Regions from separate parts of the Rhizobium sp. BK661 genome, predicted to be linked through region 3. Evidence: predicted binding sites of a transcription regulator. Region 3 holds the regulator's gene; each other region holds the start of a gene.
The links. The regulator PhoB, encoded in region 3, activates phosphate uptake and scavenging genes when phosphate is short. The targets are predictions, from matches to a motif close to TGTCATNNANCTGTCAT.

Region 1 (3,036 bases), 290 kb from region 3:
GCAGGCCGGGGCGCGGCGAATAGTGACCCTCGAGATGGTCCGTATGCAGTTCGACGAGACCGGGGATCAGGTAGTCGCCCTCGAAGTCTTCGCCGATATGAGAGCTGCCCGTCGAGATATCGGCGATCTTGCCATCGCGGACGAGGACCGATCCGTTGACGATCTCGTCTTCGAGGACGATACGCGCATTGGAAAAGACGGTTTCTTTGCTCATGGATCAGGTCTTTCAGCTTTCAGCGCCGGCAAGCGGCCACGAGGAATGAACTTTGAACGGGGCGCCCCGCGCCTCCTCGACGAATACGGCCAGGCCGGAGATTGCCAGCGGCCGGCCCGTGAAGGCCGAAAATCGCTCGGCCAGGATTTCCTTCATCACGCCCGATCGCTCGGGTGGCACCTTGCCGGTCAGGGTCATGTGGAAACCGAAGTCATCCATGACGTAGGGATAGCCCCAGCGCAGCAGATTGGCCCTCTGGCTTTCCGTCAGCTCCTCCGGCTTGCGGCGCGCGACATCGGCCTCCGAGAGCGCGGCGCGGAACGGTTCGAAGGACTTTACCACCTTCGCAGCGAAATCCTGAAGCGGCGGATGCAGGAAACCGGGGATCAGCGCGAAAAAGCGGCCGAGCTGGCCGAGCACCAGTTCCGGAATCTCGAAAGCAGGCGTGCGAGCGGCAAAATCCTCGACGACCGGGATCAGGTCCTTCTCGGTCACGGAGGCCGCCAGGCTGAACGGCGCCTTGATGGTCGCGTGGAAGCCGTAACGCCGCGGATCGGCGGTCAGCTCGAACTGTTCGCCGGCCGGCATCTCCGGATATTCGGGAGCCGGATAAGTTTCGCCGGTGAAGGCATCGCGGCCAAGCCAGAGCGAAGCCGTGCCGTTCAAAGGATGATCCTTCGGCGGCGTGAAATAGAGTGCGTAGCGCAAGACGCGTATCCTGGGAAATCGTTCCGAAAGCGGGCCGCAGTCTGCCGCGATTTGCACGGCAACTGCAAGGCCGGTTTCCGGCTAAAAGATTTCCGTGACAGAATGATGATGGCCGAGGCCGATACTCACATTTAATGTGTCTTCGTTCCCATCAGCCGGTGACGCAGGGCGTTCGAAGCCATGTCGAACAGGAACACCACCGTCAGGATCAGAAGAACCATGTAGGCGACGTTTTCCCAGTTTGCGTTGGTGCGCATCGATTCCCAGAGCTTGAGGCCGATACCGCCCGCGCCAACGGCGCCGATGATCGTCGCACCGCGGACGTTCGATTCCCACTGGTAAAGCGTCTGGCTGACAAAGACAGGAACGATCTGCGGGATGATGCCGTAGCGGTGCGTGAGCATCGTGGACGCACCTGTCGACTTGATGCCTTCGCGCGGCTTGTTGTCGATATTCTCGAGGCCTTCGGAATAGAGTTTGCCGAGCGTGCCGGTTTCCGTGAGGAAGATCGCGCCGGAGCCGGCGAGTGGACCGGGGCCGAAGGCGCGGGTCAGAAACAGCGCCCATATCAGCATGTCGACCGAACGCAGGAAGTCGAAGGAGCGCTTCAGGACCTGATTCAACAGCCTGTTCGGCGTGATGTTGCGCGCCGCCAGGAACGCGAGCGGGAAGGCTGCCAGCGCACCAAACAGGGTGCCGAGGAAGGCCATGACAATGGTCTGGAAAAGCTTTGTCCAGACATCGCCATGCTGCCAGGCGCTGTTGTGCCAGATATTGTCGAAAGCAAGCGACAGATTGGATTGACCGGGCTTCAGTTCCGGACCCGAAACGATCAGGCTCAGGACCTCGCCGGCCGGCTTGTCGAAGAACGGCGATTGAGTGTCGAAGACGAAATTCGCCCAGCCGAGGAAGCGCTTGCGGATCTTTACGCGGTCGGCGGAGATGCTGACGTCGCCGGCAAAGCCGAGATCGGCAAGAACGTTGTCGTCATAGACTGTCATCCAGCTCGGGACGGGGCCCACGACCTTCGGCGCACCGCTCGACAGTTCGACCGGGACAGCGATGCCGTGGGCCGTGACGACGGCTTCGGTCTTCGAAACCGTGACCGTGCGGCTCTCGCCACTCACCGAAACCGAGACGCTGCCATCCGGGTTGTTGACCACCCAATCGGGATGCGGGTTGTCGCCCAGCGGCGAGAAGCGCGGATACTTGACGGTGATGCCGGTATCGCCGATGCGGAATTCCGGCTGGACGTCGTAGCTTACCCACTGGCTGAGATAGAGGCCGACACGTTCCCAATGCGCTTCGGCCAGCAGCTTCGGCAAGTCGAAGAACCAGGTGGCGTAGACGCCATAAAGCAGCGTCGCGATGACGATCATCAGGCCGCCGAACCGCTGACGGAAGGAACGTTTGAAGTAGTCCGGATAGCGGAGTTCGATTTCATGCATCCGGTTGGCGTCGATCACCGTCATGGCGGACCTCAATGCTGCAGAAGGAAGGCATGCTCGCCGACGAGGCGGCGGCGCAGCCATGCGGAGAACTGGTCAACCGCGACAATGGTGATGAAGAGCAACAGAACCAGTGCCACGGTCTTGGCACCGAAACCGCGCGAGATGGAAAGCTTCAGCTCCTCGCCGATACCGCCGCCGCCGACGGCGCCGATGATGGTGGAGGCACGGACATTGACCTCCAGGCGAAGCAGCGCATAGGACATGAAATTCGGCAGAACCTGCGGCAGCGCGGCAAAGCGGACGCGCTCGGCCCAGCTGGCGCCGACGGCCTTCATGCCTTCATCCGGCTTCATGTCGATATTCTCGACGACTTCGTAGAAGAGCTTTCCAAGTGCGCCGATCGTGTGAAGACTGACGGCGATGATGGCGGCGACCGGACCGATCGAGAGGATCGCGGCAAAGAGGCCGGCGATTACGATCTCGGGAAAGGCGCGCAGGAATTCCATCAGGCGCTTGACGACGATGCGCAGCGGCGAAGAAGGCGAAAGGTTGCGGGCTGCGAGGAAGCTCATCGGCACGGCGAAGACAAAGCCGATGATGGTCGAGACCAGCGCGATGTTGATCGTGATGATCATCAGCTCGAAATATTCGGGGATGTAGAAG
Region 2 (3,036 bases), on a different contig from region 3:
CTGCAGGAAGAAGCCCTTCTCATTTGTCCGGAGCAACTCGATCGCCTTCGACGTCATCTGTGCCAGCGTCGGGGTTGCTGCCGTGCGCTTCTCGTTCGGCTTGCAGACGACAGGTTCCTTCTCGACATTGCCGTAGTGGCTGGCCTTCGGGCCTTCCCAGCGAACAGGCATGTTGCCCTCGGCAAACAGGCCGAGCACCGGCGCGCTGTCGTTCGCCTGCTTGACAGCCTGGAGCTCGTCGAGATTCGAGACGATCTTGTAACCACGCTCCTCGGCCTGCTGACGAAGCGTCTTGTCCTTCCATTCGCCTGCCTTCGCGGCTTCGGCGAAGCTCTTGGCGCCGCCGCCGAGCGTCACGTCGGCGCGTGCATTGAGCAACTGCTCGCTGATCGATCCCTTGCCGCCGTTTTCAAGCGCGTTCGTCGGGCACTTCTCGGTCGTGGACAACGGGCTGTAGCACTTGCGCTGGGTCACGTGTGCGATCTGGACTGCGGGCGTCGCATCCTGCAATTCGGCCGTCGAGACGTTGCCCGTGCCGATGCCGGCGGCCTTTGCCTTTTCGAGGAGGGTTTCGTGCGCCTTCTCGTGAATGTCGACGCCGATTGCGCCGTTATAGGACTTAACACCGGTCGCCCAGGCGGTGCCCGAGGCAGCGGAGTCGGTGACGTAGGTCGGCTTGCCCGTCTTCTTGTCGAGCGAATAATGCGTGTACTGGCCGGTGACCGGCAGCGCATCAATGCCCTTGAAATACTGGCCGGCGCCAACCGCGTAGTTGCGCGCGATGGTGATTTCGGAATCGCCCATGCCGTCGCCGATCAGCAGGATGACGTTCTTCGGGCGTGTGTCGCTCAGCGCCGCGCGATAGGCTTCGGTGATATCGCCGGAAAGGCGGCGTGCGCCACCAGGAGCACTCAGATCGGCGCTTGCCGCGCGCTGCAGAAGCTTGTTCGCTGCATCGTCGGCATAGCCTGGCTGAATGGCGACGGTTGCAAGCAGGCCGCCGACGACAAGGCGCAGCAGCGGGTGACGAACATTGTTTCTCATGACCGAGATCTCCTTTTGATAATCCGCATCGACCGCATGGGTCGCGCGCCTTATCCACCACCCGAATGAAGCTCTTGTGACAAAAGCAACTTCTTCGTGTGACATTTGAGATCGACTATAGACCGAGCCGATTACCCGCGCTCGATCCAGTCTTCATTCCGCTGCGGAGCGCATTTCATCCGCATCGGGCGCGTTGGCATCGCCGGGGGCTGTCTGGCAATTCATATCGGGGAACGCGACGATGCGCTTGCCGGCGAAATCCGTGTGGACCACGACCGTCCCCTGCTCCTCGAAATAGCCGAGCAGACGTCGCGCCCGCCGGGCCGAATGAGTGCCGTAAGCCCGGGCAATCCGCGCATCGGATGGGCACGGCTCGCCGCAGACCGCAGCCTTTGCCAGCATCAGGAAAACACCCTGCAGATCGTCGGTGACACCCGAAGAGAGCGACAATGCCGTTGCCCAGGCCTCGGTCTCTGCCGTGGCGGCATCCACGCCGGAGCGAGAAATCGCCACGCGGCGCCGAAACTCCGGCAGGGACATCGGAGGGCCCGGGACCCGGCGCATGCGAAGGCGCACAAGGAAGTCCTGATAAAGCACCGAATCCGTTCGGAATCCCGAGCTTGGATCGTCGAGTATCTCGTGCAGCACCGCCGTCAGCCTTTCCTCGCGCTCCTCGGCGGACAATTCGGGCTGAGAGGAACGCGCCTCCGAGACGGGCGCCGAGGCAGCAGGCGCGGACCGCGACAGTTCGGCAAGAATGTCGGTGGTCGGACGTGGCGCCGGCGGAGCACGGCGCACGATTGGCCTCTGGAACTCCTCTGGATCCGGCGTGAAGATTAGGTCCTCGACGTCCTGCGGGGCATCCGGCAGCGGCATGAGCTTCGGACTCGAGGAACGCGCGGAGGTCTCGACATTGCCGATCTGGATTGGCAGTGGGCGACGTGACAGAGCTGGCCCGAGCGCAACGAAATTGCCCCGCTTCAGATCGCGGAACATTTCCGCCTGCCGCCGATCCATCCCGAGCAGATCGGCCGCACGCGCCATGTCGATGTCAAGGAAGGTGCGGCCCATCAGGAAGTTCGAGGCTTCGGCGGCCACGTTCTTGGCAAGCTTTGCCAAGCGCTGCGTCGCGATCACCCCTGCAAGACCGCGCTTACGACCGCGACACATCAGGTTCGTCATGGCGCCGAGCGACATCTTTCGCGCGTCGTCGGAAACTTCGCCAGCGACCGACGGCGCGAACATCTGCGCTTCATCGACCACCACGAGGACCGGATACCAGAACTCGCGATCGGCATCGAACATGCCATTGAGGAAGGCTGCGGCGGCGCGCATCTGCTGCTCGATCTCAAGCCCTTCCAGCGTGAGAACGCAGGAAACGCGGTGCTGCCGGATGCGGTTGGCGATGCCGGCAAGCTCCGCTTCCGTACGCTCACCATCGACGACGACATGACCGAATTTGTCCGACAAGGTGACGAAGTCACCCTCGGGATCGATGATGACCTGCTGCACCCACTGCGCGGACTGCTCGAGCAGACGACGGAGCAGATGCGACTTGCCGGAGCCGGAATTGCCCTGCACCAGAAGACGGGTAGCCAGAAGCTCCTCGATATCGAGCGTGGCCGGATTGCCTCCCGACGCCGATCCCATATCGATACCAACCTGCAATGTCACATTCCTCTTTCAATCAAACACGGCGTCGTAGCAGATCAGACCGTGTCTTTGGCAACACGGCAACACAAACCCACAGGAGAAAACGTCAGAACCTGGGCTTCAGCATCCGTGTGAAAACCAAGCTGATCAGCAGCGGAACCAGCAAAATGGCAAGCCCGACGCGCAACCCCAAGACCTCGGCGATGAAGCCGATCAACGGAGGTCCGATCAGGAAACCTGTGAGAGCCATGAAGGACAGGATCGCGACGTTGGCTGCCGCCGGTCGGTCCTTGAGGCTCGCCGCGGCAGTGACAGCCAGGGGAAAACCGACCGACACGC
Region 3 (3,036 bases):
AAAAATGCCGCCTTTCGGCGGCGAGCAGCACTATTTACTTTTCGCACTGCAATGTCAACAAAACTGAGCTTTTGCTGCATGCGTCAAGCTGCCATCCCGAGGCGTCCGACCTATCAACAACTAATGTTGCAGAAATGACTCTGCCGTCCAGCAAGTTGGGGAAAACTCCAAATTCGATTCGCCGGGATTCAACCGACTCTTGTCACGGAGTCAGCCTCACACTAGGTTAAAACTCAATTACTAGACTGCATGCGGCGGAACTAGTCACCAAAATCGAGCAAGCGTTTCTTGCCTCGGATACGTCCGGGGCAACGGTGAAGGATTCTGCCTACACCAACGCTAATAAGGCGGAGACAGGGGCATGAACTGGACAGACGAGCGCGTTGAAAAACTGAAGAAGCTTTGGTCCGAAGGCCTGAGCGCCAGCCAGATTGCAGCACAACTTGGCGGTGTAAGCCGTAATGCCGTCATCGGCAAAGTCCACCGTTTGAGTTTGCCCGGCCGTGCCAAGGCCGGAGGCTCGACGACGACCGTCCGGACACCCAAGCGCACGACATCCGCACCGCGCGCTCCGAACTATGCATCTCGCGTCGCCACGCGCACCGTCACTCGCCAGCAGGGCGCGACGATGCTCAAGGAAGAAATCGAGATCGATGCGATCGAGGAAGTCCGTTATCGTCCGGCCGCAAACGTGGTCGTTCCGATTTCGCGTCGCCTGGGCCTGACGGAGCTGACCGAACGCACCTGCAAGTGGCCGGTCGGCGATCCGCTGAAGGACGACTTCCACTTCTGCGGCTGCGAGTCCCCGGACAACTCCCCATATTGCACGTACCATCAACGCATGGCCTATCAGCCGGTAAACGAGCGCCGTAAGGCCGCCAACCGGGTCGCTTGACCCGGAAGCCGGATAAGGACCAAAGAAAACGGGCCCTCGCGGGCCCGTTTTTCATTTGTGAAATTTTATGAAAGTCGCGCAGGCTTTCCGGGGAAAGCCTAGGCTTCCATTGAATATCCGGCGCCGCGAACGGTGCGGATGACGTCCTGCATGTTGGAGAAGTTCAGCGCCTTGCGCAGACGACCAACATGGACGTCGACGGTGCGTTCGTCGACATAGATGTCATGACCCCAGACGCCATCGAGCAATTGCGAGCGCGAGAAGACGCGGCCAGGGGACGCCATGAGGAATTCGAGGAGCCGGAACTCGGTCGGACCAAGGCGAACTTCGCGGCTCTTGCGATGAACGCGATGCGTCTCGCGGTCGAGCTCGATATCGCCGCACTTCAGGAGCGTGGAGAGCACTTCCGGTTTGGCGCGGCGAAGCATCGCCTTGACGCGAGCAACGAGCTCCGGCGTCGAAAACGGCTTGACGACGTAATCGTCGGCACCGGTGGAGAGGCCGCGAACGCGTTCGCTTTCCTCGCCGCGGGCCGTCAGCATGATGATCGGCAGGCGCTCGGTCTCCGGCCGCATACGCAGGCGGCGGCAGAGTTCGATGCCGGATACGCCAGGCAGCATCCAATCGAGGATCAGGATGTCCGGGGTCCGTTCCTGCAACCGGATCTCGGCCTCGTCGCCGCGCAGGATGGTATCGACCTCGAAACCTTCAGCCTCAAGGTTATAACGGAGAAGCACGCTCAGTGCTTCCTCGTCTTCAACGACTGCTACTTTTGGAATCATTCGTTTCGGTCTCCTGGGGGCGCGGTCGCGGAAGGATTATTCGGTGACAGCGCCGACGGTGTTGGCGGTATCGTCCTTCGGACGTTCGCCTTCCGGCTGAGCACCGGTGGCCATGTAGTAGATTGTCTCGGCAATGTTGGTGGCGTGGTCGCCGATACGCTCGATGTTCTTGGCGCAGAACAGAAGATGTGTGCAGCTGGTGATGTTGCGCGGATCTTCCATCATGTAGGTGAGCATCTCGCGGAACAGCGAGGTGTACATCGCGTCGATTTCCTCGTCGCGCTCACGGATCGACTTTGCCTTGTCGGCAGCGCGGCTCGTATAGACATCGAGGACTTCCTTGAGCTGGACGAGCGCCAGTTCGGAGAGGTGCTCAAGGCCGCGGGCAAGCTTGCGCGGGACGCCGGCGCTCTGCACGGCGATAACGCGCTTGGCGGTGTTCTTGCCAAGATCGCCGACGCGCTCAAGGTCAGCGGCGATGCGGATCGAACCCATGATCTCGCGAAGGTCGGCGGCCATGGGCTGGCGACGGGCGATGGTAACGATCGCCTTGTCACCAACCTCGCGTTCGGCGTGATCGAGGATCACGTCGTCGGAGATGACCTTCTGGGCCAGGGCCGTGTCGCCGTTGACAAGGGCGCGAACCGCATCCGAAACCATCTGCTCGGCCAGGCCGCCCATTTCCGAGATACGGCGCGTCAGAAACTTCAAATCATCGTCATACGCAGAAAAGATATGTGTCGATGCCATAGGGATCATCCTTGAATGTCGTGAGTGTTACCGTCGTCGGCGATCAACCGAAGCGACCCATGATGTAGTCCTGGGTGCGCGGGTCGTCCGGGTTGGTGAACATCTTGTCGGTGTCGTTCTCCTCGACGAGATTGCCGAGGTGGAACATGGCCGTGCGCTGCGAAACGCGGGCGGCCTGCTGCATCGAGTGCGTCACGATGACGATCGTGTAATTTTCGCGAAGCTCGTGGATCAATTCCTCGACCTTTGCCGTGGCGATCGGATCGAGAGCCGAGCATGGCTCGTCCATCAGGATCACTTCCGGGCTGACGGCAACGGCGCGGGCGATGCAGAGACGCTGCTGCTGACCACCGGAAAGGCCGGTGCCGGCTTCATGAACGCGATCTTTCACCTCGTTCCACAGACCGGCGCGCTGCAGGCTGACCTCGACGATCTGGTCCATGTCGGCCTTCGACTTGGCAAGACCATGGATGCGCGGGCCGTAGGCGACGTTCTCATAGATCGTCTTCGGGAACGGGTTCGGCTTCTGGAACACCATGCCGACGCGAGCGCGGAGCTCCACGACATCGATATCCGGATCGTAGATATCGTCACCATCGAGCGTGATCT
Region 4 (3,036 bases), on a different contig from region 3:
CGACAAGCCCGAAGAACTGCATGCCGGCCGAGGGCGGCAGGTTCTGCTCCGCACCGCCAGGTGCGGCTTTCATGAACTTCACCTGCGGCCCGAAAGTCATGTCGAGTTCCTGCTGACCATAGGTTCCGGAATGTAACGGACCCGCCACGAACTCCCAGAACGGCAGGAACTCATGGAACTTCGCCTTACCTGGATCGTAGTAGTGCGCAGCCGTATAGTGCACGTCGGCTGTCAGCCAGATCATGTTCGCTATGCCGGCATCGCGGATGAAGCGCAGCAGATCGGCAAACTCAAGCTCGCGACCGCGCGGGGCGCCATTGTCACCATTGGAAATCGACTCGCTGCCCGTCCGGTGACCGTAATCGTCCCAGATCACCAACCCGATCGGCAGATCGCAGGCGATGACCTTCCAGGTCGCTGTCGAGCGCACCAGCTCGCGCTTCAGCCACGCCACCTGCCGCTCGCCCAGAAGCCGACACTCCGGGTTTGGCTCGACATCCAGCCCATGACTGTTCGGGCCACGATAGGAGCGCAGGTCGATGAAGAAGACGTCGAGCAGTGGACCGTAGGACACCTTGCGATAAATCCGGCCCGGCTCATCGGCCACGTAACGAATTGGCGTCATCTCATGAAAGGCACGGCTTGCGCGGGATGCAAGCGTGGCGATCGATTTTTCCTTGTAGCGATCATCGTCGCGAAGGTCGGTCGAGGGCGACCAGTTGTTCAGCACCTCATGATCATCCCATTGATAGAACACCGGACAGACCGCGTTGAACGCCTTCACATGGTCGTCGAGCAGATTATAGGCCCACTGGCCACGAAACTGGTCGAGCGTCTGCGCAATGTCGCGCTTTGCTTCGGTGACGATGCGGTTCTTCCAGACACTACCGTCTCGTAGCCTGACCTCATCGGCAATGGGATTGTCGGCATAGATGGTGTCGCCGGAGTGGATCATGAAATCCGGCCGGTGGTAGGCGATCGTCGAATAGGTCCGCATCCCCTCGTCATCAATGCCCCAGCCCTGGCCGGCCGTATCCCCCGACCACGCAAAACGGATGTTGCGTTTACCCGCCGGCGCCGTGCGAAACTGTCCATGGATCGGCTCCGACAGATCGTTGACGTCCTGCAGGTCGGCCGCACGGAAGCGATAGAATATCTCCTGATCATCAGGGAGATTCTGGAGCAGCAACTTTCCCGCCAGATTGGTATCCGGCGTCACGTCAATGGGCGCGACGCGCACCGCATTGGCGAACCGGTCGCTCGTCGAATACTCGACATAGAGCCGTGCCGGCCGGCTCACCTGCGCCCAGACCACGCCCGAATTCGCATCGACATCGCCGGATTGCACGCCCGCAGTAAAGACTGGGCGACTGGACGAGCCGCGTGCGTAATAGGGCATCGCCAGCCCGGCCAGTGCAAATCCGCCAACGGCGCCCATGGATGAAAGGAAGCGTCGACGGGTCGTTTCAGTCAATGTCATGCCAAGGTCTATCCGGCTAACGGGAGGGCCGAACCTATGGCGGCTGTCATGTCATTCGCTTGAAGGTGGCATGACCGTTTTTCGAAACTTCAGCGACAGTTTTGTTACGAGAGCGCCGCTGGCGAGGCGCTATTCCGCCACCAATCCGCTGCGGCGAAGCAGCGTCAGCAGCAGAAGCGGCAAAAGCGTCGTGATGAGGATGGCGATGAAGGCCATCGCCATGCCGAGGCCAATCGACCCCTGCTCGAACTGCCGCCAGATGAAGGTGGCGATCGTCTGCATGCCGACAGGTGCGACGACGACCGAAGCCACCAGTTCGCGCGACGCAAGCGCAAAGACCAACAGCATTGCGGAAGCGAGGCTCGGAAAGACGAGCGGCAGGAGGATGCGGCGGAACGCAGTCACTCCGCTTGCACCAAAGACCCGAGCCGCGGCTTCCAGGCTGTCCCCGATCTGCTGGAATGCCGCCGTCGTGTAACGCACGGGCTGCGGCAGCAGGATGCAGCAATAGGCGAGAAGCAGGATAAATGCCGTGTTGTAGGGGGTCGCCGGCAGCCAGGGCATGTTCCAGGCAAGGATCAGGCCGACGGCAACAACGATGCCTGGCAGCGCATTCGGCAGGATCGTCATCGTGTCGATCGCCACGCGCCCGCGGATCTTCGTCTTGACCACAGTATAGGCGGCCAATACGCCGATGAGGCCGGTAATCAACGCCGTGCCGATGCCCAGCGAGAAGCTGTTGAGAAGCGCGCCCAGTGCACCGGCGCTGTTGTTGAAGACGGACAGGAAGTTCTCGACGCTGATGTTGTCGAGCGCCAGACCACCCGAGATCGTGCGCGACAGTGCGGTGAACAGGATCGAGAGCAGCGGCACGCCCGTCGCAAGGAAGGCGACGACGGCGAAGGCGATCATCACGGGAACCTTCATCGCCCCAAGCGGCCGCTTGTCCTTGGCAGCGGGTTTGCCGCCCACGGTCTGATAGGACCGCCGGGCAAGGATCCATCGCTGCAGCAGGAAAGTCAGCAGCGACATGACGACAAGCAGGATCGACAGGATCGCGGCCCCCGGCAGATCGATCGGCCAATCCGAGATCCGCAGGTCGATACCGGTGACCAGCACCTGGAAGCCGGCGCGACGACCAAGCGCTGCCGGCGTACCGTATTCCTCGATCGCTGCGGCAAAGACCAGCATCAGGCTGGCAACGAGCCCGGGCGCCGACAGTGGTAGCGTGATCCGAAAGAACGCCCGCGCCGGCGATGCGCCGAAGACGCGACCGACGTCCGCATAACGCGCACCAACAGCCTCGACCGTGCGCGATACTGCGAAATAGACGACGGGAAAAGTGTTGAAGGCCATGACCATGGTCATGCCGAACAGCGAAAAAAGAGAGGGTGCGAGGTTGAATCCCGCGATCTGCTGAAGATAGCCGCGCGGTTGCAACGTCATGATCCAGCCAAGTGTGGCGATGTAAGGCGGGATCATGAACGGAACGAGCAGCAACACATCCCAGAGCGGCGCGAGCGGGATGCGATAGAGCGCCCGAAACACGCCGAGCG

Region 1: a site for PhoB is predicted at 1,017-1,033, ahead of FHX16_RS01375 (DUF1045 domain-containing protein). Genes of this name have one in related genera too.
Region 2: a site for PhoB is predicted at 1,110-1,126, ahead of phoA (alkaline phosphatase). Genes of this name have one in related genera too.
Region 4: a site for PhoB is predicted at 1,573-1,589, ahead of FHX16_RS07285 (alkaline phosphatase). Genes of this name have one in related genera too.

Annotation. Positions count from the first base shown of each region.
Region 1 covers NZ_JANTYT010000001.1:281,003-284,038, reverse strand. Annotated here, with positions in the region: gene FHX16_RS01380 (alpha-D-ribose 1-methylphosphonate 5-triphosphate diphosphatase) at 1-214, opposite strand, end outside; gene FHX16_RS01375 (DUF1045 domain-containing protein) at 227-922, opposite strand; gene phnE (phosphonate ABC transporter, permease protein PhnE) at 1,054-2,394, opposite strand; gene phnE (phosphonate ABC transporter, permease protein PhnE) at 2,403-3,036, opposite strand, start outside.
Region 2 covers NZ_JANTYT010000004.1:306,619-309,654, reverse strand. Annotated here, with positions in the region: gene phoA (alkaline phosphatase) at 1-1,044, opposite strand, end outside; gene FHX16_RS12160 (ATP-binding protein) at 1,198-2,712, opposite strand; gene FHX16_RS12155 (MFS transporter) at 2,804-3,036, opposite strand, start outside.
Region 3 covers NZ_JANTYT010000001.1:570,510-573,545, reverse strand. Annotated here, with positions in the region: gene FHX16_RS02780 (GcrA family cell cycle regulator) at 362-895, shown strand; gene phoB (phosphate regulon transcriptional regulator PhoB) at 994-1,677, opposite strand; gene phoU (phosphate signaling complex protein PhoU) at 1,714-2,427, opposite strand; gene pstB (phosphate ABC transporter ATP-binding protein PstB) at 2,471-3,036, opposite strand, start outside.
Region 4 covers NZ_JANTYT010000002.1:198,580-201,615, forward strand. Annotated here, with positions in the region: gene FHX16_RS07285 (alkaline phosphatase) at 1-1,480, opposite strand, end outside; gene FHX16_RS07290 (iron ABC transporter permease) at 1,610-3,036, opposite strand, start outside.